Regions from separate parts of the Enterococcus raffinosus genome, predicted to be linked through region 3. Evidence: predicted binding sites of a transcription regulator. Region 3 holds the regulator's gene; each other region holds the start of a gene.
The links. The regulator LexA, encoded in region 3, represses DNA repair genes until DNA is damaged. The targets are predictions, from matches to a motif close to CNAACANNTGTTNG.

Region 1 (10,894 bases), 800 kb from region 3:
TTGGCGATTCCTTTAGTTATTGCACGCTCGACTTCTTTGGCTGCAAAAAATGGGCTATTGCTGAAAAGTCGACAGGCCTTAGAGCAAGGAAATCAATTGGATTATGTCTTCCTTGATAAGACGGGAACATTGACAGAAGGAAAATTTACAGTAACTGGTGTGGAAGTGCTGACTGATATGGATAAAGAAGAAGTCCTAAAATACATTGGTGCTTTGGAAAGTCAAACCAATCATCCGTTAGCGGTGGGTGTCATGAACTACTTGAAGTCTGAAAAGATCGAACCTTATCAAGCACAGGATGTGTCGACTTTAAAAGGGATCGGCGTAAGCGGCTCGGTTGAAGGACATCAAGTGATTTTGGCCAACCAGAAGGAAGTAGAAAAGCGGAAACTAAGCGTTGATCAAGAAAAGCTGAAGGATTATCAAGCACAAGGAAATACGATCTCCTTCCTATTAGTAGATGATCAATTGATCGCTTTCTTTGCAATGGGAGATACGCTAAAAGATCAAGCGCAAGATTTCATCAAGAATTTGAGGAATGTCGGAATTGAACCTGTAATGCTGACTGGAGATAACAAAGCTGCAGCGAAAGCAGTGGCCGAGTATTTGGGCATCAAAGAGTTTTACAGCGAATTATTGCCGGATGATAAAGAAAAAATTATCAAGAGCTACACCGATAAGAGTAAAAAGGTAATGATGGTAGGCGATGGAATCAATGACGCACCAGCTTTAGCCAGAGCGTCTATCGGGATGGCTATCGGAGCAGGAACAGATATTGCGATTGATTCTGCAGATGTCGTTTTAACCAATAGTAACCTATCGGATATTTTGAAATTTGTACGTTTGGCTAAAAACACACATCGAAAAATGATTCAAAATCTATGGTGGGGAGCCGGCTATAATATCCTAGCCATTCCACTTGCAGCAGGTGTTTTGGCTCCAATAGGAATTTTGTTAAGTCCAGCGGTTGGTGCGATTCTTATGTCCTTAAGTACGATTATCGTAGCTATTAATGCGATGACTTTAAGCGTCTGATTATTCAGACGCTATTTTTTTTTGAAAAAAGTTGAGAAAAAACTTTCGTTCGTTTTGTGCTATTTTTTAATTAGGGGAATTATATGCATAGAAAAGAGGGCGAGAAGGATGATTTGGCAATTTATAGCAAGAAAAAAATGTCAGCGACAATTGGAATTGATCGGATTAGTAAAAGAAGAAATGTACACAGTGACAGAAATGGCCAAGCAGATAAAGGTCAGTCGAAGAACCATACTGCGCTATCTTAAGGATCTTCAGCAAAAGGGCTATGTAATAAAAGAGCGAGAGTGGCATCTAAACTATCAAAATAAAAAAAGCTATTCGGAGCTGTATCGAATGTTGCTGATGACAGATCCACGGTTTCAACTTTTTCGACAGTTTCTTTGGGGTCAAGGTTCTGAAACGGTTAATTATTCTAAATTGAAAGAACTCAATCGACAATTAATCTATTTAAATCTTTCTGCCGATTGCAAAATAGGAGGCTTATTAGGAGAAAGCGGACTGATCTTCTTATTGCAGCTCCGCTATTTACGAGACTTTTATTATTTTGAGGAAGCAGAAATCTTTCAGCAAATGGAGCAATATCATCAGAGGAGTCCTATGATCTCTATAAGTAAAGAACTGTTTCCAGATGATAAGAGTCTCCAAGCCTTTATTGAGAAATTTGAATTGCAATCCAAGTTTGCTCCGTATTTTTATTTTGATTATATGCGGTATCACTTTCAAATATTTGTTGATTTTTATCACTGTCATAAAAGTTATCAGACAAATTTATATCATGAGGTCAAACAGGCTGGTAAAATTATCGGGGAAGTAATAAACTGGAAAAACGAAGTATTAGAGAACACCTTCTATGTGAAGCTGTTCGATCTATTTTTTGGAATTCATCAGGGGCTGCCGCTAACGGTTTTCAATTTAAAGTGGCAGAAAAGCATTGTCTCAGAGAATTATTACCATCTTAGTAAAGAATTGAAGAGGCAACTCCCTTTACTGAACAATTGTCGTGTAGACGAGTTGGCTTTGGCGGTAAAGAACATTCTTTTTGTGAGTCATTATACGGCCTTGGCAACAGCGCCTAACCTAGAATCGTCGCTACTGATTCAAGAAAAGTTTCAGCCTTTTTTACTCTCTGATTAGGGAATGTTTTGATGAAGATTTTTCTTCAAGAAAGGTTATGCTATAATGATGAAGACTATGTTGAAGATGCCGTTCTATTTCACACGTTTGTACTATTTTTTACGTGTGATCAGCAGGTATACAGATGAAAATAATTTAGTTCTTTCTTTTGAGAAACTATTTAATTGGAGGAGAGCAGAATGGGGTTACGAAAACTAGATGTTCCGACATCTTCGATTACAGAAGTAAAAAAATCACCAATGGACGTTTTTGCTCAGGCTCGTAAAGCAGAGACGGGTGTTTACATTTTTAATCGTGAAAAAATTGCTGGTGTGATGCTGACCAAAGAGCAGTATGAAGCATTAGTGGAAGAATTGAATACTTTGCGTGATACTTTATACCAACCAGTAGAGCGAGAGCTTCCTGTTCCAGAGGAATTAGAAGAGCTGGCAACAGCCTTACGAACAACGTTGGCTAAGGGCTCAGTGATCTCTGCTCGTTACTTAGATGAACGCATGGTAGCGACCGGCTTTATCACCAAGAAAACCGGTTTTGGTGGGGTAACAGAAATGATGAAAGAGTTGGAAGATACAGGAAAAATTATCTACCAACTACGTCGTCGCGAACATAACAAAGTTATCTATGCTGAAATTTTTGGCGAGCCGCAAGAATTCCAACGGGGTTCTGCCGACAAGTTGATGATTCGCAAAGTAAATCTGATCGAACGATAGACAGTCGCCACTGTCTATTTTTTTTGCCAGTTTTACTTCCTGCTTTAGCAGATTCGTAAAATGGTATGCGTATGAAAATGCGAAGAATTTTTTACTTCAGAAAAAATTCATCCATATAATTGAGGTAGCTGCGAGTTCCACTTCGTACTTTTAGTACGATTAGTGGAATCGTATGCGCAGTGAAGATAGAACTCATTTTTCCCAAGAAAAATGAATGCCTTTAAAGGAGCTAGCTGCCAGACCTACTTCTTACTTGCGTGATTAGAAAAATCGGATGTGTACGAAAATTATTCATTATAAATTAAACCTCTGCTTAATTTCCTCTTATGTTCAACAGGATTAATTGTCTGTGAACAAACGTTCGTTTATAATAGAACTAGAATGATTCGCTGAAGGGAGGGGAATCGGTTGGCTGAGTTGGTGTTTCCATTAAAAAATGATACATCAAGGAAAATAATTCATATTGATATGGATGCCTTTTTTGCCTCCGTGGAGGAACGGGATGATCCTGAATTGGCGAAGCATCCGTTGGTGATTGCTCGCCATCCTTCCGATACCGGCGGCAAAGGGGTCGTGACGACAGCGAATTACAAGGCGCGGGTCTATGGTATCCATTCGGCCATGAGTGCGCAAAAAGCGTATGAATTATGTCCGCAGGCGATTTTTAAGCCGGGGGATCACGCAAAATACAGTGCAGTTTCAAAGCAGGTACGAGAAATTTTTCATCGCTATACGGATATTATCGAACCTGTTTCGATAGATGAAGCCTATCTTGATGTGACAGAAAATAAGATTGATGCGCGTTCTGCCATCAAAATTGCCCGCATGATTCAGCAGGATATTTGGCAAGAGCTGCAGCTGACCTGTTCTGCTGGCGTCAGCTACAATAAATTTTTGGCCAAGCTAGCTTCTGATTATCAAAAGCCGAAGGGAATGACGGTGATATCACCAGAAGAGGCCGTCGTTTTTCTGAAACGTTTGCCGATTGAAAAGTTTCATGGGGTAGGTAAGAAGACAGTGCCAAAAATGAATGAACTTGGTATTTTTACGGGCGCGGATTTGTACGAGAAGAGTGAAATGTTCCTAATTCAAGAATTCGGGAAGATGGGCTATTCTCTATATCGAAAAGTGCGAGGCATCCATGATTCGCCAGTGAGCATCACTCGTGAGCGAAAATCTGTTGGCAAGGAGCATACCTATGGCCGTCCCTTATCAACAGAGGACGAAGTGTTAAGTCAATTAAGACAGCTGGCAGAGAAGGTGGAAGGATCGCTAAAACGAGTCCAGCGTCATGGGAAAACGGTCGTCGTTAAGATTCGTTATGCGGATTACACGACGGTGACGCGCCGGGTTACTTTGCCTTACTACATAGAAAAGAAAGAAGAGTTGTTTTCTCAAGCAAGCTTGATTTGGGAGGAGATCGGCGGCGTAGAAAAAGGGATCCGATTAGTCGGTATTACCCTGACCAATCTAGATCCCGTCGCCTATGAAAATATTGTATTGCCATTGTGGGAAGAGCGATCAAATTAGATCGCTTTTTTTGATTTGTTCAAAGGCTTTTTCTGAATCATGAAGCTTTTCCCAGATGACCACTTCGCCTTTTGCCAATGATTTTTTAACATCAATGATGCGCTGATTTGAGCTGCCGCGGAATTGCAGCATCAAGTTTTTCTTTGAAAGCTCAAAACGGCCATCAACAAGAATATCAATCTTACTCAACATTTCAAGCTTGTCTTCGCTATCCAGCAGCAGTTCTTCAAAAGTATACCCACTCCAGGACCAAATATCCTTTGTATCACCAAATTCACTGCGTAGACGATGAATCACTTTTAAACAGACTTGTGTATTTAGGAAGGGCTCGCCGCCTAAAAAGGTCACTCCTTGAACATAATCATGAGCAGTATCGGCAATCAGCTGATCTTCTATTTCTTGTGTGAAGGGTTTGCCGTAGTGAAAATTTTGGGAGGCAGCATTAAAGCAGCCTTCGCAAGCAAAGGGACAGCCGCTAACATAAAGACTGTTGCGGACGCCTTCACCATCAACAAAGTTGAAGGGCTTGTAATCGGCGATGTATTGTTGACTTAATTCGCTGGCCAACCACTCTTTTGGTTTAGGATTACGCATATTTTTCACCTTTCAAGTAAAACAGGGAGCGGCAAAGAGCGCCGTCCCTGTCATAAATAGTTCTGTTCATTGGTTCTTTTATTATTACATGTGTTTTACACGAGAAGCGATTTCTTCGTGACGTCCATGTACCATTGGACGTGCTTGTGGGTTGCCTAAGTAACCGCAAGTTCGTTTGACTACATCACATGATTTTGGATCATGATTGCCACATTGTGGGCATTCAAATCCACGTTTTGTTGGTTTGAAGTCGCCTTCGAAGCCACATTCGTAGCAGTGATCGATCGGTGTATTGGTTCCTAGATAAGCGATGCGGTCATAGCCATAATCCCAAACAGCTTCCAATGATTTTGGATTTTGCTGCAGAACAGGGTATTCACAGTAGTGAATGAAGCCGCCTGAACAATATTTAGGATAATCCTTTTCAAAGTCCAATTTTTCAAATGGTGTTGGATTTTTACGAACATCATAATGGAAACTATTGGTATAGTAATCCTTATCTGTAATGTTCTCCACAATACCGAAACGTTCTGTATCTAAACGGCAGAAGCGGTCGGTTAAGCTCTCGCTAGGTGTTGAATATACGCTGAAGTGATAGCCGTATTCATTGCCCCAAGCATCCGCATGTTCTTTTAAGTCTTTCATGATGTCTAACGTGAAGTCTTTTGCTTCTGGGTTCTCTTCCCATTCGCCGCCGTAAAAGACGCTAGCGACCTCATAAAGGCCAATGTAACCTAAAGAAATAGTTGCCCGTTTATTTTTGAATAATTCATTTACGGCATCTGTGCGTTTCAACCGTTTGCCGAAAGCGCCATATTGATAAAGGATCGGTGCGTTTGCCGGGGTCGCTTCTTTACAGCGATCGATTCGGAAAACTAACGCATCTTTGGCAATTTGCAGACGTTCTTCCAGTAACGACCAGAATTTTTCTTTGTTGCCGCCAGATTCTAAAGCGATTCTTGGTAAGTTCAAGGTCACCACACCAAGATTCATCCGTCCGGCGTTAACTTCTTCGCCTTGTTCATTTTTCCAGCCTTGTAGGAATGAGCGACAGCCCATTGGTACCTTAAAGCTGCCAGTTAATTCGATCAATTTATCGTAGTTCAAGATGTCTGGATACATCCGTTTGGTAGCACATTCTAGCGCCAATTCTTTAATGTCGTAGTTTGGATCATTTGGTTCTAAGTTTGTCCCGCGACGTAAAGTAAAGATCAATTTAGGGAAGATCGCTGTCCGTTTTTCACTGCCTAGGCCTTCGATACGGATCTGCAGGATTGCTTTTTGGATCTCACGTTCAAACCAATCAGTTCCAAGACCGAAGCCTAAAGAAGTGAAAGGGGTTTGTCCATTAGAAGTGAACAAGGTATTGATTTCGTATTCCAAACTTTGCATCGCATCGTAAATGTCTTTACGTGTTTTTTGTTTGGCGAAAGCCTTTTGTTTTTCTGGATCATCGATCCATTCCTCGGCATCTTTTAAGTGTTTAGCATAATTTAGGCGCGCAAAAGGAGCTAATAGCTCGTCAGTACGGTCCGCTGAACAGCCGCCGTATTGGCTTGAAGCCACGTTGGCGATGATTTGAGAAATTTGAGCGGTAGCTGTTTGAATGGATTTAGGACTTTCTACTTCCGCATTCCCGATTTTGAAGCCGTTATTCAACATGCCTTTGAAGTCAATCAAACAGCAGTTCGTCATCGGTGTGTATGGATGGTAGTCTAAATCATGATAATGAATGTCGCCTTTTTGATGAGCGTTCGCTACATGAGGCGGCAGCATTTTTAACCCGATGGATTTGCCAACAATCCCAGCAGTTAAATCGCGTTGTGTGTTAAAAACATCACTATCTTTATTCGCATTCTCATTGACAACCGTTTGATCCTTATTGATCAGTTTTCCGATTGTAAAGTTGATATCGGTCGCCTTGCTACGTTGGAAGTCACGGCGTGTACGATAGTTGATATATTCCTCTGCTAATTCATACTCGTTGTGTTCTAATAATGTATGCTCCACAATGTTCTGGATTTCATAAATTTTGATATCGCTAGTAAAACGTTCAGAAATTTCAGCATCCACTCGTTCAACAATTGACTGAATGCGTTCATGAGCCAATGGGTCGACAGATCCTTTGATTTTAGTTTCAGCTTTGATTAAGGCATCGTAAATTTTTTGGTCATCAAATGCTGTGTGACGACCATCACGTTTTACGACCTTTATATTTTTTAGCGACGGTTGATATTCGTTGAGCAACGAATCTTTTGTGTGGATTTCCATCATTATAAACAACTCCATTTCCTTTAAAGTTCATTATCAATCATATAGTATTTTTGATGCCGTTGCAACGATATATAGTATTATTTTTTTGCCAAAAAAGAAAAACACACCATATATAGTGTGTTTGTTTACTGAAAGATAAAAGAAAGCTGATAAGGACAAGCTTCTATGAAAAATAAAATAACTGAAAATAATTTTTCCTAAAAAGTGAAAAAATTGTAAGGTTATTGAAGGTCGTTTCACATAGGAATTCACCTCAAATATGATACCATAAAAGAAAAAAATTTGATGTTACAAATAGATTTCATCGAGAGCATTTGCCAGTTTTTAGCAGTCTGGCAAGCAGAATGGGCATCAATTATTTTTCTAACCCGAGATAGGAGGGATTGAATGGAAAAAATAATCAACGTGCAGCACCTTAGCAAAAGCTACGGCACACGAAATAATAAAGTGACTGTCTTAAATGATTTGAATTTTACGGTGGAAAAGGGGGAGTTTGTCGGGATCATGGGGCCAAGCGGTGCGGGCAAGACCACCTTGATGAATATCCTTTCAACGATTTTACTGCCGACGATGGGATCCGTTAAGATCGCTGGCGCAGACATCACTCAAATGCGGGAAAGTCGATTGACGGATTTTCGACGGGAGAAGCTTGGGTTCATTTTTCAAGACTTTAATTTGATTGACAGCTTGACGGTGAAGGACAATATCATCTTACCGTTGACAGTCAGCAAACTTTCGAACAACGAGATTGAAGAACGGGTGCTTCGATTGGCAGGAATATTAAGGATCGAACAGATATTAACGCGCTATCCAGAAGAAATTTCAGTGGGGCAGCAGCAGCGAACTGCCGCAGCTCGAGCATTAATCAGCAAACCGTTAGTTTTGTTTGCCGATGAGCCGACCGGATCGTTGGATTCGAAGTCTGCGACGGAATTTTTAAACTATTTGGACGATGTGAACCTTCATGAAGAAACAACGATCTTAATGGTTACACATGATCCTTACACCGCGAGCTATTGCAACCGTGTGCTGTTTATCAAGGATGGTCGTTTTTTTGCTGAGATTGTCCGCCGTTCGTCACGAAAAGATTTTTTTGAGAAAGTGATAGATATGCAGGCAACGATCGGCGGGGGTGGCAAGGCCAATGCTGATTAGAATTATTTGGCGCGGCTTTAAAAAACAGCTATCAAACTACCTAGTCTTTTTCTTCAGCTTGATCTTTGCGGTCATGGTGTTTTATTCCTTTACCGCGATGACTTACGAGCAGCCGTTAATCCGAAGTGCCGGGAAAAATACTGAGCTTGTTGGAATGTTAGGCTTCGGGAGTTTTGCGGTTGTCTTGATTCTGCTCTTTTTTATGGCGAGTACCAATCGCTTTTTTATTGAAAACCGCCGCAAAGATATCAGTATCTTCCATTTATATGGGTTGAGCTATTATCAGATTTGTCTCTGGTTTATTTTAGAGATCTTTTTTATTGGTATCTTTTCTTTTGTCGTTGGAATCAGTTTTGGGGTATTACTATCGAAGCTTTTCAGTATGATTCTAGTAAAGGCGATGGATCTGCCGCTGCAAGTGCATTTCTTTTTTTCTACCGATGCGATTATGATGACAGGGTTAGTTGTACTGTTTATTTTAGCCGTTGTTTCTTTTCAAATTTTATGGCTAGTCTCGGGTTACAAATTCACTCACTTAAAGAGGCTTGATTTGCGGAAGATACAGGCGATGAAGGTGCCCTTATGGCAAAAGCTCCTAGGTGTGACAGGGGCATTGTGTTTACTAGGCGGCTGGGGAATGGCTCTGAGCTATATTATCTTTGCGCGCAAAGCGAGTGACCATCTCGGCTTGATTCGAGGCAACATTGTATTGATGGGGACTATTTTTTTACTATGTGTTATCGGCAGCTACTTGTTCTTCGGCTTTACTATGAGATGGTACAATTCTTATCGGCCAAAACGCTTATTCAAGAATCTGGGAATGCTGTCCCGCAGTGAATGGCAATTGCGCTTGTTTAGTGATTGGCGCTTTTTAGGCTCGATCACGGTTGCTTTAGGATTGGCGCTAGCGATTCTGGGTGGGATGGCGGCAATTGTTTCGTTAGAAATGCGTTCTGTAAACGAGATCGCTCCCACCTCCTTAATGATCACGCAAGAAAGCTATAAGAAAATTGCACCTAAACTCCAGGGGTTTGAAGATTATCAGAAACAGTCCTTAACGTTTAATGCTGTTCCGGCGAAACAAAGCGTTGAAATTTCCGGGGAAGGAACAAACTCGCAGCCTGAAGTAATGGATATGATCTCTCTTTCGGATTATCGAGCGTTTCAAAAAATAAATCATACCTTACCCAATATTCATTTAAACACGCCTACGTCAACCATCGTTTTAAGCTCTTATCAGCGATACTTAACGGAATACGCACATTACAGTAGATTTATTTATTTAAAAGATCGTAAATTGACGGTTCAGGGAACCTATCCTAATTTTTTTGGAGACGCGAATTTGCGTTACGGAACGGGGTTGATCGTTGTTTCTGATGAAGTCTTTAATAGCACACCGGGGATTTCCTATACGATCGAAGCCATTGATGTAGAAAAGCAAGAAGAAGAAAAATTGGCAAGACTGATTCACAAAGAACTGAAGGGCGACTGGGGCTTTCCGATTCACTATGAGTTGTCTTGGCGGAATCATCAATTGGTAGGAGATATCATTGAAGGCGAAGGGGCGAAAAATGATGGCTCTACCGTTTATCGATCGGAATATACTTCTTACCAAGAGGTGTATCGAGCGACTCGCAGCAGCATGGGGCTCGTTTTATTCGTAGTAACATTCGTAACGACGACGTTCATCATATCAACGGCAAGTATGGTAACTTTACGACAACTTTCAGAATTTAAACAAAAACGGAAAAAATATCAGCTATTGCGGCAAATGGGTATTCCTGACAAAACGATCTATCAGGAAATCAAACGAGAGAATCGTGTGGTATTTTTCACTCCAGCCTTTTTGGCCCTCGTCCATAGTATGCTGGCGATCTCGGTGATTTCCCACATAGCCAAAGATACCGATTATTGGTTCGTTTACTTATTCTGTGGATTGATGTTAGCAGTCTATGCGCTGTTTTATTGGGCTTCTTGTGCCTATCAGAAAAAACTTTTATAACGGTAAAGCAACGGGGTATACCAATTTACTTTGGTATATCCTTTTTTTGCGTAGAAGGATTTTTAAGCATGTGACAAAACTGTTCGTTTGAAAGCGGTATATGTAAGAGGAACAAATGGCAGATTTTTTTCAAGGTTCTATAATTAGCTCAAAAGAAAAAAGGAGGGGGCGATTGGATGAAGGAATTTTTTAAACGCCCCGCTGCTCGTTACTGGTTAAGTTTTATTGGAAAGACGATTTTCTACTTTGCGGTCCTTTTGATTTTAGTTTACTTATACCATTACAAGAGCATCCAAGGCGGTAATTTTATCTATAACGAGTTTTAATAATAAGTCGTTCTTGAACTGAACGGGGGGAATATCATGCAAAATATTATTACAACGATTGATAAATGGGCAAGTGAGAAGCCAGAGGCGATCGCTTACCAATCAGAAACAGAAAAATACAGCTATCAAAC
Region 2 (10,894 bases), 260 kb from region 3:
AAGAAGCCTGAAACGTTACCAAATTTACTGAAGCGACTTAAGACATTTGATTCAACGTATATTGAACTAAGTCAAAATAAAACACTCTATAATTTATTAGTCTAAGAAAAGGCCTCCGAAAGCGAACTTTTGGAGGCCTTTTTCGAATTAAATCGTCAATTGATGATTTTCATTAAAATAGTTTTTATAAGCAGAGTATCCGCCGATAATAGATCCTAGACTGGTAGCTGATAGTAGCATAAAGGTGACCATGATCTGATATTTGATTGCGTGGACCGGATCAAGGCCAGCGAAGATTAACCCAGACATCATCCCCGGCAAGCTAACCAAACCGACTGTTTTGGCAGAATCAATGGTTGGCTGCATCGCTGTTTTAATGCTTTGCTGAAGAATAGGCTTAGAGGCCAATTTGATAGAAGCACCTAGAGCTAATTTCTCCAAAGTTTGCTGTCGCAAGTCGTGAAATTGCGTATTCAACGCACGATAACATAAGCCGAGCGCCACCATCGAATTGCTGGCGATCATTCCCGTGATAGGTACGATTTGCGAAGGGATGAATTTGATTGCTCCTGCTAAAATCAATACACCAAGAGTGATATAGGTACTTACGAAAATAGCTGCCAAAGAGTGCAGGTATTTTTTTTGGCGAGCAGGATTTCTTTTATGGGCGTTCCACGCCGCATTTAATACAATAAAAAGACTCATCCCTGAAGTCAGTAAATTGTTGTTAACTTGAAAAATGTATTTCAATAAATAGCCGACAATGACTAATTGGATAATTGCCCGTACAATGCTGAAGAAAATATCTTTAGATAAGTTCAACTTCTCTTTATAGCTTATTCCAACAGCGATTAAGACAAGTGCAAAGGCTAACAACAGAGAAAGATTATTTACAGCAAGTTGATTCATTGATCCAGTTTTCCTCCTTGAACATGTAGCAGTTTCTTTGCAGATTTGATTTCTGCTTCATCATGAGTGACCTGAAGAATGGTGCAGCCTTTTTTCTGAATGTCATCCATTAGGCGATGAATAATTGTTTTCGTTTGTTCATCTAAGCCCGCTGTTACCTCGTCCAAAAGCAAAACCTTAGGCAGGAATAAAATATTACGAATCAATGCGATCCGCTGACGCTCACCGCCAGAAACTTCATTGATACTTTTAGAAAAATAGCTTTCTGGCAGATCAACTAATTGAAGCTGATCCAGCATGTCCTTCCGATTAGGTTCTGCTTCTCTTATTAGATAGGGAAAGGTTAAATTATCTTCTACCGTATCTCCAAATAAAGAGGGCTGTTGATAGCAATACGATACCTGCTGTCGATAGTCAGTGTAGTCATAGGTTTGCTGCGCTTTTCCATCAAAAAGTATCTCGCCACTTGTCGGCGTTAATAAAGAAGCAATCAGTCGCAGCAGGGTACTTTTTCCTCCGCCAGAGGGACCAGTAATCGTTAAAAAATCACCTTTTTCAACAGATAGAGTGATCTGATTCAAAATCAATCGATCATCTGTCTGATAATTCACATCATGTAGTTCTAATAAGGCCATATTATTGTTTCTCCTTTCTAGGATCGTAAGGGATGATAATCAAAAGTTCAGGAATCTCATCGATCCTTAACTGCTTTAAACTTAGTTCAGGGTAGGAGATAAACCGGCCTTCCTTTCCAAAACGTTCAAAAAAATAATCCTGAATTTGCTGCTCTGTCCACTGTCTAGCGGGGAAATGCCAATAATGCTCTTTTTCTCTAACAAAAACAAAACCGATGCTCCAGGCTTGCTTTATATCTAAGGGCGATTGAGCCAACTGTTTCTGAAATTCTTTCATAGCTATCCTCCATTCATTTTATAATTTCAAACGAGTCAATTAGAAAAATTTCCATTCACTATTAAACCAATTATTTATTTTTCTGTACACTCTTTAGTCTATATTATATCCTAGTTCATTTGCTTCCAATGAACTTATTTCACTTAAAATCAGGTTCAATTTCTCATCTAATTAAGTAGAGAAACAAATTGTTTGGAGTTTGACCAATTCTGATGTATTATAATCTCGGATAGTTACTTACGAAAAGTAAAAGTGTAAATCTTTTTCATTTTGCTCAAAATGCTTTACACTATATCCGTAAGAATTTTTACACTTTTTAGGAGGTTTGTTTATTATGGCAAAAGAACATTATGATAGAAGTAAACCACACGTTAATATTGGTACCATTGGCCACGTCGACCATGGGAAAACAACTTTAACGGCAGCAATTACAACGGTATTAGGTAAGAAAGGTCTAGCAAACCCTCAAGACTATGCTAGTATCGATGCTGCACCAGAAGAACGTGAACGCGGAATTACCATCAATACTGCACACGTTGAATATGAAACTGAAAAACGCCACTATGCCCATATTGATGCTCCAGGACACGCGGACTATGTAAAAAACATGATTACCGGTGCTGCTCAAATGGACGGTGCGATCTTAGTAGTATCTGCTACTGATGGACCAATGCCTCAAACACGTGAGCACATTTTATTATCACGCCAAGTAGGTGTTAAATACTTGATCGTCTTCTTGAACAAAGTTGATTTAGTCGACGATGAAGAATTGATTGATTTAGTTGAAATGGAAGTACGTGAGTTGCTTTCAGAATATGGTTTCCCAGGCGATGATATTCCTGTTCTTAAAGGTTCAGCTCTGAAAGCTTTAGAAGGCGATCCTGAACAAGAACAAGTAATCATGGACCTAATGGATACGGTTGACGAATATATCCCAACACCAGAACGTGACACTGACAAACCATTCTTGTTACCAGTGGAAGATGTTTTCTCAATCACAGGACGTGGGACCGTTGCATCTGGTCGTATTGATCGTGGGGAAGTTAAAGTCGGTGACGAAGTTGAAATTATCGGGATCAAACCTGAAGTTCAAAAGGCTGTCGTAACTGGACTTGAAATGTTCCGTAAAACATTGGATTATGGTGAAGCTGGAGATAACGTTGGGGTTCTATTACGTGGTATTACACGTGATGAAATCGAACGTGGTCAAGTATTAGCTAAACCAGGTTCAATTACACCACATACGAAATTCAGTGCAGAAGTTTATGTGTTGACGAAAGAAGAAGGTGGACGTCATACACCATTCTTTAACAACTATCGTCCTCAATTCTACTTCCGTACAACAGACGTTACCGGTAATATCGTGTTGCCAGAAGGTACTGAAATGGTCATGCCTGGCGATAACGTAACAATCGACGTTGAATTAATCCATCCAATCGCTGTAGAAAAAGGAACAACTTTCTCTATTCGTGAAGGTGGACGTACCGTTGGTTCAGGTATCGTAACTGAAATCGAAGCTTAATTTGATTTTCTAGCACGTAAGCGTTCAACGCTTACGTGCTTTTTGTGTTTTATAAAGCTGTTACTAGAATAACTTGCAACAGTTTTCTCTGATTGCTATGATGAGTTTAAAATGGATAGAAGGAGTAACTATGGAAAAAGTCTTTGTTAGTCCAATGACGTATCGTCAGGGAGAAAATGTTTTATGGAATCATTTGAGAGATATTCTAGCATTTGGTAAAAAGGGGTTACTAGTAACGGATCAATTTGTTTACGAGATGATTGGCAAACGTTTGGTGGATGAGTTGACTTCTTTAGGCGGTCAAATTTCTGTGCGGTTCGCAGAAGAGAACAGCACGATAGATGAATGCGATTATGTAATCGCTCTAGGTGGTGGACGGGCGATCGATATAGGAAAAGCATTGGCTTTTAAGTCAAGCAGACGATGTATCGTTGTTCCAACATCTGCTTCGACAGACGCGCCCACTTCAAGAATCTCTGTGAAATATCAAAATGGCTATTTCGAGAAGTATACCTATTATACTCAAAGTCCTGCCTTGGTTCTAGTTGATACGGCTATTTTGATCAATAGTCCGGTCCATTTCTTAACTGCTGGAATAGCAGATGGTTTGTCTACATTCATAGAAGCAAGGACTGTACGTGAAAATTTTGGAAAAAATACCTTAGGGGCAGCACCAACACTAGCAGCAGAAGCAATTGCCGAAAAATGTCGTGATGTTTTACTCAAAAATGCAGAAGCAGCAGTTAAGGCGAATAAGAGAAAAGAGATCACAGTAGAATTTGATGCAGTGGTAGAGGCCAACACGTTATTAAGTGGCATTGGATTTGAATCCGGGGGCTTAAGCATTGCCCATGCGCTCCATAATGCGATGGTTAGTTTGTGGGGAGGAGAGATAAAGGGAAGTCATGGACAGATCATTGCATTGACGACATTGCAGCAATTACGTATTGAAGGTCGCCATGAAGAACTGACAAGTCATCAAGAACTATTTGAAAAACTCAATTTGCCCATTACTTATGAAATGTTGTCAATTTTCCCATCTGTTGATGAACTAAAGAAAATTGTTGATCTGGCATTTTCTCCAGAAGACGGCATCGTTCGAAGTCAATCGCCTGCAACAAAAGAAGAGGTTTATCAAACGCTATTAACATTCAGAAAAACCCGTGAAATCTAACTAGATTTCACGGGTTTCGTATTAAATATTCAATACTTTATTTAAGAAGTCTTGGGTTCTCGGATTGTGAGGATTATTGAAGACCTGTTCAGGTGTGCCATCTTCTAGAATTTTTCCACCATCGGTAAAGATGACGCGGTCAGCAACTTCTTTCGCAAAGCCCATCTCATGAGTGACAATGACCATGGTCATACCTTGCAGTGCCAGATCCTTCATTACTTTTAAAACATCTCCAACCATTTCTGGGTCCAAAGCGGAAGTTGGTTCATCAAAGAGCATAATATCAGGATTCATTGCTAACGCGCGAGCAATTGCGACACGTTGCTTTTGTCCTCCGGAAAGGCTATCAGGATAATCGTCTTTCTTTTCTGCTAAACCGACTTGTGTCAACAACTCCACACCACGCTTGTTTGCTGACTCTTTTGATTCCCCCTTTAAATCGAGTGGGGCTAACGTTATATTTTCTAAAACTGTCAGGTGAGGGAACAGGTTGAAATGCTGGAACACCATACCAATATGTTGACGAACTAAGTTAATGTCCGTATGCTTATCCGTCAAATCTTGCCCATCAATAATAATTTCCCCAGACGTAGGTTCTTCTAGGTGATTCATACAGCGAAGGAAGGTACTTTTCCCTGAACCAGATGGGCCAATGATACAAACAACTTCCCCTTCGCTGATAGTAATATTCAAGTCATTCAAAACGGTATTGTCACCGAATTTTTTTACTAAATGATTTACGACAATTTTCTTATCTAATTTATTTTCCATCTATTTCACCTTCTTATCTAAACGGTTCGCTAACTTAGTCAAGATCGTGATCAAGATTAAGTACATGATCGCGATGATCAAGTAAACGTAAGAACTTTGAGTTGTACGAGCAACAATGATTTTCCCTGTTTGCAGTAATTCTACTACACCGATAGCCGAAATGATTGTCGTATCCTTCAGACTGATAACGAATTGATTGATGAAAGAAGGAATCATGATCTTCACAGCTTGAGGTAAAATAATCTTCTGCATGGTTCGGTTATAGGACAATCCCAAACTTCGAGAGGCTTCCATTTGACCGACAGGAACCGCATTGATACCGCCACGAACTATTTCAGCGATATATGCGCTGGCATTTAATGTCAGTGTGATGATTCCCGCAGCAAAGTCAGGGATTTTTATACCTGTAATTCCCGGTAAACCAAAGAAGATAAAGAAGGCTAATACCATCATTGGGATTCCGCGGATGATATCAATATAGATACCGGCCAACGTACGTAATACACGAACAGGAGAAACACGGAACAATCCAAAGATAACTCCTAAAACAAGAGCCAGTGCAAAGGAGACTAAAGCCAATACAATGGTCTTCCATAATCCTTCTAGTAATGATTTGTAATTATTTTTCAATAAACCAGTGATAGTAGACTCATCAACAGTTTCTTTCTTGTCTTCACTACCGGAGCCGATGTACTGATCAACAATTTCATCGTACTCGCCAGTACGTTTCAATTCTTTTAGGCCTTCTGTAAACATCTCGCGCAATTCAGGGTTCTGACCTTTTTTCACAGCAAAACCATATTCACCACCAACTTCGCGTTTGATTGGTGTTTTCAAATCTTGCCCCTGTTTTACAGCATAACCGATGACCGGATAGTCATCCATCATCGCATCGATAGAACCGACTTTCAGCGCGTCATACAATTGATCCGCTGCATCAAAACTTTTGATTGTATAGCCATATTCCTTTTTGTGAGCCTCTAAAAAGTCGGCACTTTCCGTTCCAACCTTAGCTCCTACGGTTTTGCCTTTTAAATCCTCGTAAGACTTAATATCTTTATTGTCTTTCGCAACAGCTAATTGAATCCCGCTTTGGAAGTAGGGGTCCGAAAAATCATAATTGGCTTTTCGCTCATCGGTAATGGTCATTCCTGCGATCATACCATCAGCCTGTCCTGACTCTAAAGCCTGCATTGCTGAGGAGAATCCGATGAATTTAAAATCAATTTTGAATCCTTGCAGCTCTGCGATTCGTTTTAACAGGTCAACATCAATCCCTTTGTATTCGCCGTCGCTGTCCTTATACTCAAAAGGGGCGAAAGCAGAATCGCTGGCAATAACATAAACATCTTTTTTTGGCTCGATTTTTTTCATTTCGCTTGAAGCGCCTTGATCACCGGAACCAGTAGAAATATACTTGCTGACGATTTTATCATAGCTGCCATTTTCCTTTAGGTCCTTCAGTCCTTGATTAAACTTTTCCAGCAGCTCTTTGTTTTCGCCTTTTTTCACAGCGAAGCCGTAAGAACTGCCTTTTTCAGGTTCACCGACTAATTTGAATGGTTGACCATTAGTTACAGCATAACCAAGTACAGGGTAGTCATCAAAAATCGCTTCAACATTCCCGTTTGTCAGGGCGTTGTACATAGCATCAGCAGCTTCGTATTGTTTTACTTCATAGCCATATTTGTCTTTGTTCTTGTTTAAAAAAGTCGCACTTTCTGTACCGATTTTTGCGGCAACTGTTTTTCCTTTTAAATCTTTGTAATTCTTGATGTCTTTATTGTCATTTTTAACAGCCATCTGGATTCCGCTATCAAAATAAGGTTCAGAAAAATCAAACGTTTTTTTCCGTTCATCTGTAATACTCATGCCAGCAATCATTCCGTCCAGTTGATCGGATTGCACTCCTTGGATGGAGCTGTCGAATCCTAATGGACGCAAATCAACTTTAAAGTTTTGGTCCTTAGCGATTTGATTAAGCAAATCTACATCGATACCTATGTATTCGCCATCGGAATTCTGAAATTCGAAAGGAGCAAAAGTCAAGTCCGTCCCGATCTTATATGTTTTTTCCGCGGCGTCAGTCTTGTTGGCAAAGCTAAGTGTGAAAATACTTGCCATTAAGAAAACAACGAATGGAATTAATTTGTTTTTTCTCATAATAATCCTCCTAATTACTTATCATTTGTTTATTATATGTTAGTTTATGGATAAAACACAAGAGGGTTCATTGTTGGATAGAAAAAAAGCAAAATTTTTATAACATGGGATGTCAGAAAATGTGACACGGTTGTTTTTAAGAACTTCTTATGGTAAGAAGAAAAAATGGCGAAAATATGTTCGGTATGCTATAATTTTGGAATGGAAAATCTTTGTTCATTTAATAGAAAAAGGGGGATTTTTGTATGATTGAAAGAGTAACGGATAATACGTTTGACCTTCATTCAAAATATCAGCCTGCTGGCGATCAGCCTGAGGCCATTGAACAACTTGCCGAAGGAATCGTCGATGGAAAAAAAGCGCAAATCCTTTTAGGAGCTACCGGGACTGGTAAAACTTACACGATTTCCAATGTTATTAAGGAAGTAAATAAGCCAACCTTGATTATTGCCCATAATAAGACGTTAGCGGGGCAATTATATGGAGAGTTTAAGGAATTCTTTCCTAACAACGCGGTGGAGTATTTCGTTAGTTATTATGACTACTATCAACCAGAGGCGTATGTGCCTTCTAGTGATACGTATATTGAAAAAGACTCAAGTATTAATGATGAGATCGATAAGCTTCGCCACTCGGCGACAAGCGCCTTACTTGAACGAAATGATGTGATCGTCGTAGCTTCAGTTTCCTGCATTTTTGGTTTGGGATCACCAAAGGAATATTTGGAGCAAGTGGTTTCTTTGCGTGTAGGAATGGAAATGGATCGGAACCAATTATTACGGAATTTAATTGATATTCAATTTGAACGAAACGATATTGACTTTCAGCGTGGTCGTTTTCGTGTTCGTGGGGATGTAGTGGAAATATTTCCCGCATCACGTGATGAACGTGCGTTACGCGTGGAATTTTTTGGTGATGAGATAGAACGAATTCGCGAAGTAGACGCGTTAACAGGAGAAATCACCGGTGAAACAGAGCACGTAGCCATCTTCCCGGCGACCCACTTCTTAACCAATGAAGAGCATATGGAAGTGGCGATTAGTAATATTCAAAAAGAGCTTGCTGATCGATTAGAAGTCTTGAGAAATGATAACAAGCTATTAGAGGCTCAGCGATTAGAACAACGAACCAATTATGATATCGAAATGCTTCGAGAAATGGGCTATACATCTGGTATAGAAAACTATTCTCGTCATATGGACGGACGTAAAGAGGGCGAGCCGCCCTATACGTTGATCGACTTTTTCCCAGATGACTTTTTACTAGTTGTGGATGAATCTCATGTGACGATGCCGCAAGTAAGAGGTATGTACAACGGTGACCGAGCACGTAAACAGATGCTGGTAGATTATGGTTTCCGGTTGCCATCAGCTTTAGATAATCGTCCATTAAGATTAGAAGAGTTTGAAGAGCGCGTGAATCAGATTGTTTACGTTTCGGCGACTCCTGGTCCTTATGAACATGAAGAAACAGATACAGTAATAGAGCAAATCATCCGTCCGACTGGACTACTAGATCCGGTCATTGAAGTCCGCCCGATTATGGGACAAATAGACGATTTGGTTGGAGAAATAAACGAACGTTCTGAAAGAAATGAACGTGTTTTTGTCACGACCTTAACAAAAAAAATGTCCGAAGATTTAACAGACTACTTTAAAGAACTAGGTATCAAGGTTAAATACCTCCACAGTGATATCAAAACCTTAGAACGTACTGAGATTATTCGTGATTTGCGATTAGGAAAATTTGATGTGCTAGTTGGTATTAATTTACTTCGTGAAGGTCTAGATGTACCTGAAGTCTCATTGGTGGCTATCTTAGATGCAGATAAAGAAGGCTTCCTTCGCAGTGAACGTTCACTTGTTCAAACAATTGGTCGTGCTGCCCGAAATTCAGAGGGAAAAGTTATTATGTATGCTGATAAGGTGACGGATTCAATGCAACGTGCAATGGATGAAACATCACGCCGTCGTAGTATTCAGCAACAATATAATGAAGAGCATGGCATTGTACCTAAGACGATTATTAAAGAAATTCGTGATTTGATCGCAATTAGTAAGGTTGCAGAAGATACTGGAACTTACGATACGACCTCTTATGAAGAGTTATCTAAATCTGAACGTAAAGAACTTATTGCGAAACTTGAAGATGAAATGCGAGAAGCGGCTAAAACACTTGATTTTGAAACTGCCGCAACATTACGAGATACAATCTTAGAATTAAAAGCAGCAGAATAACTGGTGAAAAAATGGCACGTTTTTTCGGCTGTGGAAAAAGAACTACAGTTAATGAACAATGAACAAGGAGAAATAAATGGCAAATGATAAGATAGTAATTCATGGAGCGCGAGCTCACAATTTAAAGAATGTAGATGTCACGATTCCTCGTGATAAGATGGTGGTTGTTACTGGTTTATCAGGTTCAGGAAAGAGTTCGCTGGCCTTTGATACGCTATATGCTGAAGGACAGCGTAGATACGTGGAAAGCCTATCTGCTTATGCGCGGCAGTTTTTGGGTCAAATGGATAAGCCTGATGTTGACAGCATTGATGGATTGAGTCCAGCGATATCTATTGATCAAAAAACTACAAGTAAAAACCCTCGGTCAACAGTAGGAACCGTGACGGAGATTAATGATTATTTGCGTTTGTTATACGCACGAGTAGGTCATCCAATCTGTCCGAACGACCATATTGAAATTACCTCTCAATCTGTTGAGCAGATGGTCGACAAGGTGCTTGAATTACCTGAGCGAACCAAAATTCAAATATTAGCGCCAGTTGTTGCAAAGAAAAAAGGACAACACAAAAAAGTTTTCGAAATGATTCAACGAGAAGGTTATGTCCGTATGCGTGTTGATGGAGAATTATATGATGTGACAGATGCTCCAGAACTAACCAAGAATAAAAAACACGATATCGAAATCATCGTCGATCGTATTGTTGTTAAGGAAGGTATCCGCTCGCGTCTATTTGATTCCTTCGAAGCAGCGTTACGCTTAGCTGAAGGGTATGCGATTGTTGATGTGATCGGGGAAAAAGAAATGCTATTCAGCGAACACTACGCTTGTCCTTATTGTGGTTTTACAGTAGGCGAACTTGAACCTCGACTGTTTTCATTCAACGCGCCGTTTGGAGCTTGTCCAGATTGTGACGGATTAGGGGTTAAGTTGGAAGTCGATTTGGATTTAGTTATTCCTGATCAAAGTAAAACGTTGCGTGAAGGGGCATTGATTCCTTGGAATCCGATCAGTTCTCAATACTATCCTCAAATGCTAGAGCAAGCATGCTTGAGTTTCGGTATTGATATGGATACTCCGTTTGAGGATTTGCCAAAAGAACATCAAGAAATCATTTTGAATGGTTCAAATGGAGAAAATTTCCATTTCCATTATGAAAATGACTTTGGCGGTGTTCGTGATGTAGAAGTTCCTTTTGAAGGGAT
Region 3 (10,894 bases):
TTCCATGGACGATCGAAGTGTGGTTGGAAGAAGAAATCTTGTAATGCTAGGTCTTCCAAGGTCATGCCATTTTGGATAGCTACTGACAATGTATTCGCTGATTGTGTAATATCGTATTTAGAAAGGAACTGTGCACCTAAAATTTTGTTTGTTCCCTTTTCAGAGACAATCTCCATTAAGACTTTTTCAGTCGTTGGCATAAATTCTGGACGATAGTTGTCTTCAATGACAGTCACATTTGCATCAATTCCATTCAATGCAGCACTTTCTTTTGTCAATCCAGTTGAACCAATCGTCCAACCAAATAGATATAGCCCGGATGTTCCTTGTGTTCCACGATACTTCATTTTTTGTTCAACTAGATTTTGTCCAACTAGCATCCCTTGACGCACAGCGTTTGTTGCTAACGGAATATATTGTTCTTGTCCTGTTGGATTGTAATGAACAACCGTAGAGTCTCCAGCAGAGAAAATATCAGGATTGCTTGATTGCATGTATTCGTTCACTTTGATTGCGCCGCTTGGCAGCATATCAACCTTATCCTTCAATAAATCTGTATTTGGTCTGAAGCCGACACATAAAATGACCATATCTGCATCAAACTCCTGACTTGCTGTCACTACTTTTGTCACCACTCCAGATTCGTCAGCAACAAATTCATTGACGTTTTCACCCAAAGCTAATGTTACACCCCGATCAACTAATTCTTTTTCTAAAAGATTTGTGAAGGGTTCGTCCAAGTATTTGTTTAAAATTCTAGATAGACCATCAATCAAGGTTACTTGTTTACCGGATTCAGCAAAAGCCTCGACTAATTCAATTCCGATATATCCTCCACCTACTACTACTACTTTTTTAGCATCCTTTGCTTGCTCAATGATGACATTTGCCTGGTTGTAGTTTTTACATAGCAATACATTTTTAGATTCAATTCCTTTGATTGGCGGAATAATTGGCCAAGAACCTGTTGTTACTACTAATTTATCATAATCTACTATTTTTTCTTCGTTTGTTTTTAAATCCTTAGCTGTTACTTTTTTAGCATCTGTATCAATATTTGTTACATCGTGTTCCATGTTCACTTTTGCACCTAGAGAGGTTAATTCTTCAGGATTTGAGTAAAACAATCCTGCTGGATCCTTCACTACTCCTCCGACATATAAAGCGATTCCACAAGATAAGAAAGAAATATTATCGTTCCGCTCAAATACAGTAACCTCTGCATCTGGGTGGTTTGCTAAAATATTTTTAACGGCTGCAGTGCCGGCATGTGTACATCCTACTACTACTACTTTCATCATTGTCCCTCTTTCATTTAATAATTTTTGTTTGCAATCTTTTGCACAAGGACAGTATAACAGAATTCAAATTCTGTCTAAATAAATTTGCTCACGAATAAACATTTTTATCTTCCTAAGAGAAATTATGTAAGCGCAGTTAGTAAAAAATGCTTTAAAAGCCAGTAAGATAAAGAAAAAAAGCTGAACAGAAATTCTGTTCAGCTTTTTCATTTTAAATGAAAAAAATGATTATAGTTCGTTAAATGTATTTACAACATTTTCAACAGTGAAACCGAACTGTTCTAGTACGTAATCACCAGGTGCAGAGGCTCCGAAATGATTGATTCCGATCATTTTACCTTCTGAGCCAATGTAACGTTCCCAGCCAAATGGCGAAGCAGCTTCAATTGCTACGCGTTTTGTTACTGCTTTTGGTAAAACGGATTCCTTGTACGCTTCATCTTGTGCTTCGAATAGATCAAAGCTTGGAAGAGAAACTACAGAAACATCTTTCCCTTGAGCCTTTAATTCTTTTTGTGCTTGAACAGCTAGATTTACTTCAGAGCCCGTTGCGATCAAAATACCATCCGGTGTGTTTGATTCAGCTTTAGATATGACATAGCCACCTTTAGCGACTCCATCTTTAGCCATTTCTTTGCTGTTTGGCAAGACTGGTAAGTTTTGACGACTTAAAACTAAGATAGTAGGTTTATTTTTTGTTTCTAATGCTTGAATCCATGCTGCAGAAGTTTCATTACCATCAGCAGGACGAATGACTTGGACATTTGGCATGCAACGAACACTAGCCAATTGTTCGATTGGCTCATGTGTTGGGCCATCCTCCCCAACAGCAACAGAATCATGCGTCAATACATAAATAACTGGTAATCCTTGAATCGCTGACATTCTAACGGCAGGGCGAAGGTAGTCGGTAAAGACGAAGAATGTTCCGCCGTATACACGGGTACCACCATGTAAATGAATACCGTTCATAGCACTTGCCATTGCAAATTCACGAACACCAAACCAAATATTGCGACCTTCGTAAGATTCAGGTTGGAATTCAGCTTCATCAGCAATTGTCGTGTTGTTTGAACCAGACAAGTCAGCTGATCCGCCCCAAATGTTTGGAACTGCTTTTGCAATTGCCTGAATTGCATCTTTACTTGACACGCGACTCGCTTGAGCTGTACCTTCTTCGTAAACTGGCAAAGCTTTTTCCCAGTCTTTAGGTAAATCGCCTGCAAAGGCCATTTTAAATTGCTTCGCTAACTCAGGATGAGCTTTTTCGTAATTTTCGAACATCGCATCCCATTCTGCTTCTGATTTCGCGCCCTTATCATTGATTTGCTCTTTGAAACGTTTGGCAACATCTTCAGGAACAGTAAAGTCAGGATATTCCCAGCCATAAACAGTTTTTGCCACGTCAATTCCTTCTTGACCGAGAGGAGCTCCGTGGACTGCAGAAGTCCCTTCTTTAGGTGAACCAAAACCAATGACTGTTTTAATTTCGATTAATGTAGGTTTTTCAGTTTCAGCTTTTGCTTCGTCAATTGCTTTTGAGATGGCTTCTAAATCATTGCCGTCTTTTACTAAGATATGTTGCCAACCATAAGCTTCGTAGCGTGCACCAACATTTTCAGTGAATGCCTTTGAAGTAGGGCCATCCAAAGAAATATCATTTGAATCATATAAAACGATTAATTTGCCAAGCTTCATGTGACCTGCCATTGAACTTGCTTCGCCGGAAACGCCTTCCATTAAGTCCCCATCGCCACATAGTGCGTAGGTGTAGTGATCCACAACGTTAAAGCTGTCACGGTTGTATGTCGCAGCCAAGTGTGCTTCGGCCATTGCCATTCCGACAGAAGTTGAGATACCTTGACCTAAAGGACCTGAAGTTGCTTCAACCCCATCAGTATGATGAAATTCTGGGTGTCCTGGTGTTTTACTTTCCCATTGACGGAAATTTTTCAAATCATCAATCGTTACCTGATAGCCTGCAAGGTGTAACAAGCTGTACAGCATTGCAGACCCATGACCTGCCGATAAAATAAAACGGTCGCGGTTTGGCCAGTTTAATGAAGTCGCTGGATTAACATTCAAATGTTTAGTCCATAAAGCATAGGCCATCGGTGCCGCACCCATTGGTAACCCTGGATGACCTGAGTTTGCTTTTTGGATTGCCTCAATACTTAACGTTCTGATTGTGTTTACACCTAGTTGATCGATATTGTCGAACAAATTACTTCCTCCTTTTTGGTCATAAATACTTTAATTACAGATTCATTGTAACCGATTTATTTTGACTTTTCAATCACTTAACAACAAAAGATTTACTTTCTGTTGTGCAATCCTTTTTTCTTTTGAATCTCTTTTAATTTCTCGGGGGTTACATCGTTTCCCTCTGGATCGACAACCTTCATCCCTTCAATATGATGTCGCATGCCACTACGGAATGAAGAAATGTATTCTTCGCGAAGAACCTTCTGTTCGTGTGCCTCTGCATCAGTTAAGCCCTCTGTTTTCTTTTTCTTAGCTAATTCGTTGATCCGTGCAATTGTTTCATCATTAATCATCTTAAGCACCTCTTTTCCCTCTTTAATTATACATAAAAAAAAATAAGTTGAAAGCACAAACAAATACGAACGCTTGTTTGATTTGTTGCAATAACTATGCTACACTAAAAAAAACGAAAGAAGGTGCGGGCATTGGCAAAACGAACGGAAACAAAACAACTAGAAGTTTTACGTTTCATTCATGAACGCGTTGAAGATAAAGGTTACCCACCCACTGTTAGAGAAATTGGAGAAGCTGTGAATCTTTCATCTACATCTACTGTTCATGGCCATTTATCCAGATTAGAAAAAAAGGGTTGGATTCAACGAGACCCAACAAAACCAAGAGCAATCGAATTAACCATTACAGGATTAGAGAAAATCGGAGCGACACCTCAGGTTATTCCAATGTTGGGAGTCGTTACTGCAGGTGAACCTATATTAGCTGTTGAAGAAGCATCAGATTTCTTCCCGGTTCCTCCGGATCTATCTAGCGAAGAAGGCAGCTTGTTTATGCTGACAATTCGCGGTGAAAGTATGATCAACGCTGGAATTTATGATGGGGATCATGTAATTGTCAGAAAGCAATCGACAGCGACAAATGGTGAGATCGTGATAGCGATGACTGACGAGAATGAAGCGACCTGTAAAAGATTCTATCGAGAATCGGATCATATCCGTTTACAACCTGAAAATGATGAGTTAGCGCCGTTAATTTTTGACAATGTATCCATACTTGGAAAAGTCGTTGGCTTGTACCGCAATCATATTTATTAATCGGAATTCATTTCCGATTATTTTTTTCTTTACAAATCGAACAAACATTCGTATAATGAATATACAAACACACGTTCGCGTATTTATTAGGAGTGATTATTGATGAAAGCAGTAAGAAGATTTGGTTTGATTATCGCTGTATTGTTACTAGGATTATTGATTGGTAAGTTAGGTTCTTTAGCTACGATCGTCATTTTTTCTGGTTTGTTCCTCGTTTGGTTTATGTTATGGGATGAGCGCAAATATGCACAACACTATGCTGAACGTTACTCTGATGAAGAAGATACTGAAGAAGACATTTATTATAAAGAACCTGCTGAAGATTTTTATTATGTGACTTATGACCATCATTATCATAAGTCTGCTTAACTTACTATACGAGCTGCTAGAGAAATCTAACAGCTTTTTTTGTTGGTAAAACACAGTTCATTTGGTTTATAGAACTATTAAAAGAAGTGGGTATGACAAGATGTTTGTCATACCCACTTCTTCCAAAAATAGGTTATTGCAGAAATTACTTCTGGAATAACCTATTTTTCTGATTATTAGTAGTCCATTAAGGTTAAAATATCGTATCCTTTAATTTTATCTCGTCCACGCAACTCTTCCAACTCGATCAAGAAAGCACAACCAACAACAATTCCCCCAAGTTTTTCAACTAATTCGATTGTCGCCTTAATTGTACCACCAGTAGCTAATAAGTCATCTGTAATTAATACACGCTGACCAGGCTTGATCGCATCACTGTGGATTGTTAAGGTATCGGTGCCATACTCTTTCTCATATTCGACTTCAATTACTTCGCGAGGCAATTTTCCTGGTTTACGGACAGGAGCGAAACCTAAGCCTAATTCAAAAGCAACTGGACAGCCCACGATAAATCCACGTGCCTCTGGACCCACGACCATATCGATTTGTTTTTCTTTTGCATAGTTAACAATTTGTTTAGTAGCTTCACGGTACGCTTCACCATCAGCCATTAATGGCGAAATGTCGCGGAAAATGATTCCTTCTTTTGGATAATCCGGAATACTGGCAATATAATCTTTCAAATTCATTTTGGTTGTTCCTCCTAGCTTTTCAGCCAATTTCTAATTGTTTGAATATCATTCATCAGTAAAAATTCTTCACTATCAATACGAGAGATACGACTTTGATAAATCTCACTCTCTTCAAATGCACGTGTCTGTGGAGACTCGACCATTTGTAAAACGCCGTCGTCTATTGTAACAAATTTCAACTCAGAAAACACGTGAATCATGAATACTAATAATTTTTCTGGAATTCTTAAATAATTCGAAACAAATTTCAATTTAAATCGAATGTCTACACGCGGCTGCTTCATAAAGAATTTATATAGCTTAGTAAATTGATCACGAGTAGGCAAGCCATTCAAATACGCATCATCTGGACTATATAAATAAAGATAGATTCGTTCAAAATTTCCGGTAGTTGAAATTTCTTTTAATAGTTCCTTATGGTCAGGACAATCTAATACAACTAGTTGATCATAATTTGACCATTCGATTGCTGGATTATATAAAGTAATCGACTCCTGTAATTCTTTGGAGAAAAATTTCTGACTAGTTGATTGGAAGGCCAAATACAGAATTCGACCGTTTTCTATTCTTTCATTCCAGGTATATTTTGCTCGACGATCAATCACTTGAAGTCCTTCAGAAGCAAAATCAATCAAACGAAGCTGTACTTTCTTCTTACCATTCCATTCATTGATCTCTAAGTCACCGATAAAGCGTGTATCTGGTTGTTGAATTTCTTCACTGTCCTTGCCAAAACCAAATCCGATAGCATCTAATTGACTCTCTTCATTCTTCAATGAAAATTTGACGTGCTGTTGTTCACTGCCGATTTGTTTAAAAGAATCTACATGCCCCTCCACTAAAAAATTAGGCGCTGGATTATCTGTTCCGAAAGGAGCTAGTTTCTTCAATTCTTCAACGAATTTCAGATTGATTTCTGATAATGCTAAAGACTTATCAATCAACAAAACAGACCCCTTGGTCAAATCGATTTTCTGTGCAGCGATGTAATCATTCATCATTTTTCTTAAGGTATCTATGTTTTCTGATGGCATAGTTAATCCTACTGCAGCAGCATGACCGCCAAAATGAGTGAATTCAGAACGCATCGTGTTTAACATGCTGAATAGATCCAACGCATCAATACTTCTACCAGAACCTTTTGCTACACCGTTTTCATCGATAGACAGAACAATTGTCGGACGTCCCGTTTGCTTTAGAATGTTTCCGGCAACGATTCCTAAAACACCTGGATTCCATCCCTCTTTTGCAATTAAATGGACAGCATCACCAGGATTGACTAAGGCGAGAGCCTCAGCAGTAGTTTCTTGGACTATCGTTTTACGATCTTCATTGATTTTATTTAATTTTTCAGCTAAGTTTTGAGCGACTTCATCATCAAAGGTAGTCATCAACTCTACTGCTGGATTTGGGTCTCCTAATCGACCGATCGCATTTAATCGTGGGCCCAAACTGAAACCAATACTCGTTTCATCAACTTTCTGTAAATCAACTGAACTAACTTTTAATAATTCTAGTAAACCTAAACGTTGTGTTTGCTTGATTGCCTGCAGTCCTAATTTTACTAAATTCCGATTTTCTCCAGTCATTGAAACTAAATCGGCGACAGTACCTATAGTGACTAAATCCAGCATTTCTAAAGGAACTTCTTCTAATAGAGCCGTAGCTAACTTGAAGGCCACGCCTGCTCCAGCTAGTTCACCAAAGGGATAACTGCCTTCTGGATGACGAGGATGGATAATACAATACGCATCTGGTAAAACTGGCGGCATCTCATGATGATCCGTAACAATTACGTCAACCCCTTGAGAATTAGCAAATTCAATAGCTTCATTTCCAGCCACTCCATTATCGACAGTGAGAATTAACTGGACACCTTCATTGATTTTTTCAGCAAAAAGCTCTTTGTTCGGACCATAACCATGAATAAAACGATTCGGCAAAACATATTGTACGTTTGCGCCAATCATTTCTAAGGTTTCTAACATGATCGAAGTGCTGGTGATCCCGTCTGCATCATAATCACCATATATTAAAATAGGCTGTCCTTCCATAATCGCAATCTGAATCCGATCAACGGCCTTATCCATATCATGCATTAAAAAAGGATCGTGTAGATCATCGATATTTGCCTTCATCAACTGCTTGAAAGCTTCTAACGTATGTATATCTCGATTCCATAATAGTTCAGCAAATGTCTCACTGTATCCTTGATTCGCTAGTTCCGCTTTAAAAGTTGAATCAATTGAACTAGATTCTCTGAACTGCCAATCGAAGCTTGATTTTTTCACTGTATCACTTCCCAACCGTATCAGTATAGCAAAAAAAAATCAGACAAGAAAGAGAAGAAGACCTTAGTTTCGCAACTAAAGTCTTCTTTCTCAATCATAGTAATCAATTGGTGGATTGTTTTTTTTGTCTGACTGTCCATTCTCCATTGCCGCTAATGCTTGATCTTTATCTTTCAGTAAGCTTTCGTAGTTAGCCTTTAGCACAGCTATCTCGTTTTCTTTTTCTCGCTGATAAGCCGCTTTTTCTTCTTCTAACTTTTGTTCATTGTTCGTTTCATACCCCTGAATTGTTTCTTTAAGCTGTTTGATTTCCTTGCGCTGTTGAAATAAGGTAGCACCAGAAGTTAATAGAACAACCAAAGCTCCAATCAAAGCAGAGCCGATAATGACTAAAACTAATGATAAATAGATTTTTTTAATCAAGAAATTAACCGGAACTTCCTGACTATTAGAAAGGGCAAAGATCACAATCAGCAAAACTAAAATAAATCCTAGTAGTACTTTCCATTGTTTTTTCATATGCCTTCCTACTTCCTATTAAATAATCCACCCGCTAAAAAATCCCCAATTTGTGGGAACAACCCATAAAAGCGACTTGCTCCTTCCATTATTAGTGGACGATTGATTTCACGAGTCGGTTTCCCCATTTTGTTGACGATTGTCTTTGCCAGCTTATGCGGGTCTAGGACAATTCCACCTAGGTTTTCTAAATAACTTCCGCTTGGATCTGCTTTATCAAAAAATTCTGTTGCAATTGGCCCAGGGTTGATTGTTGTGACAAAAACGTTTGCCGGACGCAATTCTAAACGTAAAGCATTAGAAAAGCCAAGAACCGCAAATTTCGTTGCCGAGTAAACCGTTGATTTAGGAGTCGCCATCTTCCCAGCCATTGATGCGACATTAAAAATGTGTCCTTGTTTATTATTCACCATGGCGATCGCAATTTTTTGAGTAAAGTACATCATACCTAAAACATTGACATTAAACATATTTTTCGCTATCTCTAAGTCAAAATCTACGAAGTTTTCGAACATACCAAAACCAGCGTTGTTCACTAAAACATCCACTTCACCGACTTCATCTGATATTTTTTCAATCACTGATTCTACACTATCTGGATCTGAGATATCTAATTGAAAGGCATATGCAGCCTTACCGCTTAATTCACTACAATGTTCCTTTACTTGGCCAATTAAGTTAATCCGACGTGCACAAGTAACGACGATTGCACCACGTTTTGCTGCTTCGTAACAAATCTGTTCGCCTAAACCGGCTGAGCCACCGGTCACAACGACAACTTTATCTGTTAAATCCATGAGTTAACCTTCTTTCTTTATAATTTGGGTAAAAATTTTAAAAGCTATGAAAATGGAATATCAATGATGTCGAAATCTCGCGCAAGCTGCGTATTGGGAAAAATCTCCTGTGCTTCGGCTTCCAATTCCTTTGCTTCCTTCGCAAGATACCTTGCAGAAATATGCGTCAACATAAGTTTTCTTGCCTTTGCTTCTTTCGCAATTGATGCTGCCTGCTGCGTCGTTGAATGGAAGTACGCGCGTGCGAGTTTTGCTTCATTTTTATTAAAGGTGCTCTCGTGAACAACCACATCACTGTTTTTCGCAAATTCGCTAGATCTAGCTGTGAACCGAGTATCACCAAAAATAGTGACCACTCGTCCGTGTTTACTTTCACCAACAAAATCTTTTCCGTTTATCGTCCGGCCATCTGCCAATGTGACGGTTTGGCCTTGTTTCAATTTTCCGTATATTGGACCAGCAGGAATGCCTAATTCAGCAAGTTTGTCTACCTGAAGCATGCCTTCGTGATCTGCTTCTGTTACACGAAAACCAAAGCTTTCAATTCCATGATCCAGCAACATGCACTCCACAGTAAATTGCTTATCTTTGAAAATTACGCCCTCTTTCAACTCGACAAATTCTAACGGATAAGCCAGATGAGTCTTTGTTACCTGTAAGGATGTACGCACATATTTTTCTAAACCAGCAGGACCGTATATAATAATCGGTTCCTCGCCACCTTGGAAGGAGCGACTACTCAATAATCCAGGCAAACCAAAAATGTGGTCCCCATGTAAATGAGAAATAAAGATCTTTTCTATTTTTCGAGGTTTAATGTTTGTTCGTAAAATTTGCATTTGAGTTCCCTCGCCGCAGTCAAATAACCAAATGGCATTTCGCTCATCTAGCAATTTCAATGCAAGACTGCTGACATTTCGATGTTTCGCAGGCACACCTGCGCCTGTTCCTAAAAATTCTAGTTCCATATTTCTCCTGACTTTCTATCAAACTATTATTATTCTAGAAGAAAGTCTAGCTTTCCGCAATCTAAATAGGAAAAAACTCATTCGAACCGATTAATTTTCAGAATTATCTTCCTTCTCAGCCTTTTCTTTTGATGCTTTCGCCATTTCTTGAGTCTTTTTCACTTCTGCTTCAACTTCTTCGTATTCCAAACGTGTGATCTCGCCGCCTAATTCCATCATAATTAATTGATTTAAAGGGCGATTATCTTCTTCCTCAGCGATTAACAATAAGGCGGTATCACCTTCACCAATTTTATCTATCAAAAATTCAAATACTCCCGTAGCTTCTCGAACTTCTTTCGCGTCTTGAGTAGCTCCGATCATTCCGCCGGTAAACCAGCCGAGCAAAATACCGATGGGGCCGCCAAGTATTCCAACCATCATACCGATCAACCCACCCGTTGAACTTTTGTTGCTGCCAGTAAAGTCTAAAAAGTCTTCAATTTCAAATTTGTGTTCACCGTCATCTGAATGATGGACTACTGCCATTTGTTCGCCTTTAAAAGACTTGTTCATATGAAGACGTTTAGCCTTAGAAAACGCCTCGTACGCCTTGGACTCTACATCAAAATTCATAATGATTACTCGTTTTTCCATTTAAAAT

Region 1: a site for LexA is predicted at 3,233-3,246, ahead of dinB (DNA polymerase IV). Genes of this name have one in related genera too.
Region 2: a site for LexA is predicted at 7,621-7,634, ahead of uvrB (excinuclease ABC subunit UvrB). Genes of this name have one in related genera too.

What each region holds. Positions count from the first base shown of each region.
Region 1 is NZ_CP072888.1:2,307,289-2,318,182, reverse strand. Features, by position in the region: gene J9537_RS11335 (heavy metal translocating P-type ATPase) at 1-1,035, shown strand, start outside; gene J9537_RS11330 (helix-turn-helix domain-containing protein) at 1,144-2,172, shown strand; gene J9537_RS11325 (hypothetical protein) at 2,352-2,882, shown strand; gene dinB (DNA polymerase IV) at 3,291-4,412, shown strand; gene nrdG (anaerobic ribonucleoside-triphosphate reductase activating protein) at 4,404-5,006, opposite strand; gene nrdD (anaerobic ribonucleoside-triphosphate reductase) at 5,091-7,280, opposite strand; gene J9537_RS11305 (ABC transporter ATP-binding protein) at 7,668-8,435, shown strand; gene J9537_RS11300 (FtsX-like permease family protein) at 8,425-10,437, shown strand; gene J9537_RS11295 (teichoic acid D-Ala incorporation-associated protein DltX) at 10,614-10,763, shown strand; gene dltA (D-alanine--poly(phosphoribitol) ligase subunit DltA) at 10,800-10,894, shown strand, end outside.
Region 2 is NZ_CP072888.1:1,759,549-1,770,442, reverse strand. Features, by position in the region: gene ilvA (threonine ammonia-lyase IlvA) at 1-105, shown strand, start outside; gene J9537_RS08615 (ABC transporter permease) at 148-909, opposite strand; gene J9537_RS08610 (ABC transporter ATP-binding protein) at 906-1,544, opposite strand; gene J9537_RS08605 (hypothetical protein) at 1,546-1,821, opposite strand; gene tuf (elongation factor Tu) at 2,156-3,343, shown strand; gene J9537_RS08595 (glycerol dehydrogenase) at 3,474-4,517, shown strand; gene J9537_RS08590 (amino acid ABC transporter ATP-binding protein) at 4,539-5,288, opposite strand; gene J9537_RS08585 (amino acid ABC transporter substrate-binding protein/permease) at 5,289-7,451, opposite strand; gene uvrB (excinuclease ABC subunit UvrB) at 7,697-9,688, shown strand; gene uvrA (excinuclease ABC subunit UvrA) at 9,765-10,894, shown strand, end outside.
Region 3 is NZ_CP072888.1:1,504,237-1,515,130, reverse strand. Features, by position in the region: gene J9537_RS07470 (NADH oxidase) at 1-1,298, opposite strand, end outside; gene tkt (transketolase) at 1,530-3,524, opposite strand; gene J9537_RS07460 (DUF896 family protein) at 3,617-3,859, opposite strand; gene lexA (transcriptional repressor LexA) at 3,992-4,615, shown strand; gene J9537_RS07450 (hypothetical protein) at 4,718-4,984, shown strand; gene J9537_RS07445 (adenine phosphoribosyltransferase) at 5,161-5,673, opposite strand; gene recJ (single-stranded-DNA-specific exonuclease RecJ) at 5,688-7,967, opposite strand; gene J9537_RS07435 (LapA family protein) at 8,058-8,486, opposite strand; gene J9537_RS07430 (SDR family NAD(P)-dependent oxidoreductase) at 8,495-9,283, opposite strand; gene rnz (ribonuclease Z) at 9,328-10,251, opposite strand; gene J9537_RS07420 (DUF456 domain-containing protein) at 10,342-10,887, opposite strand.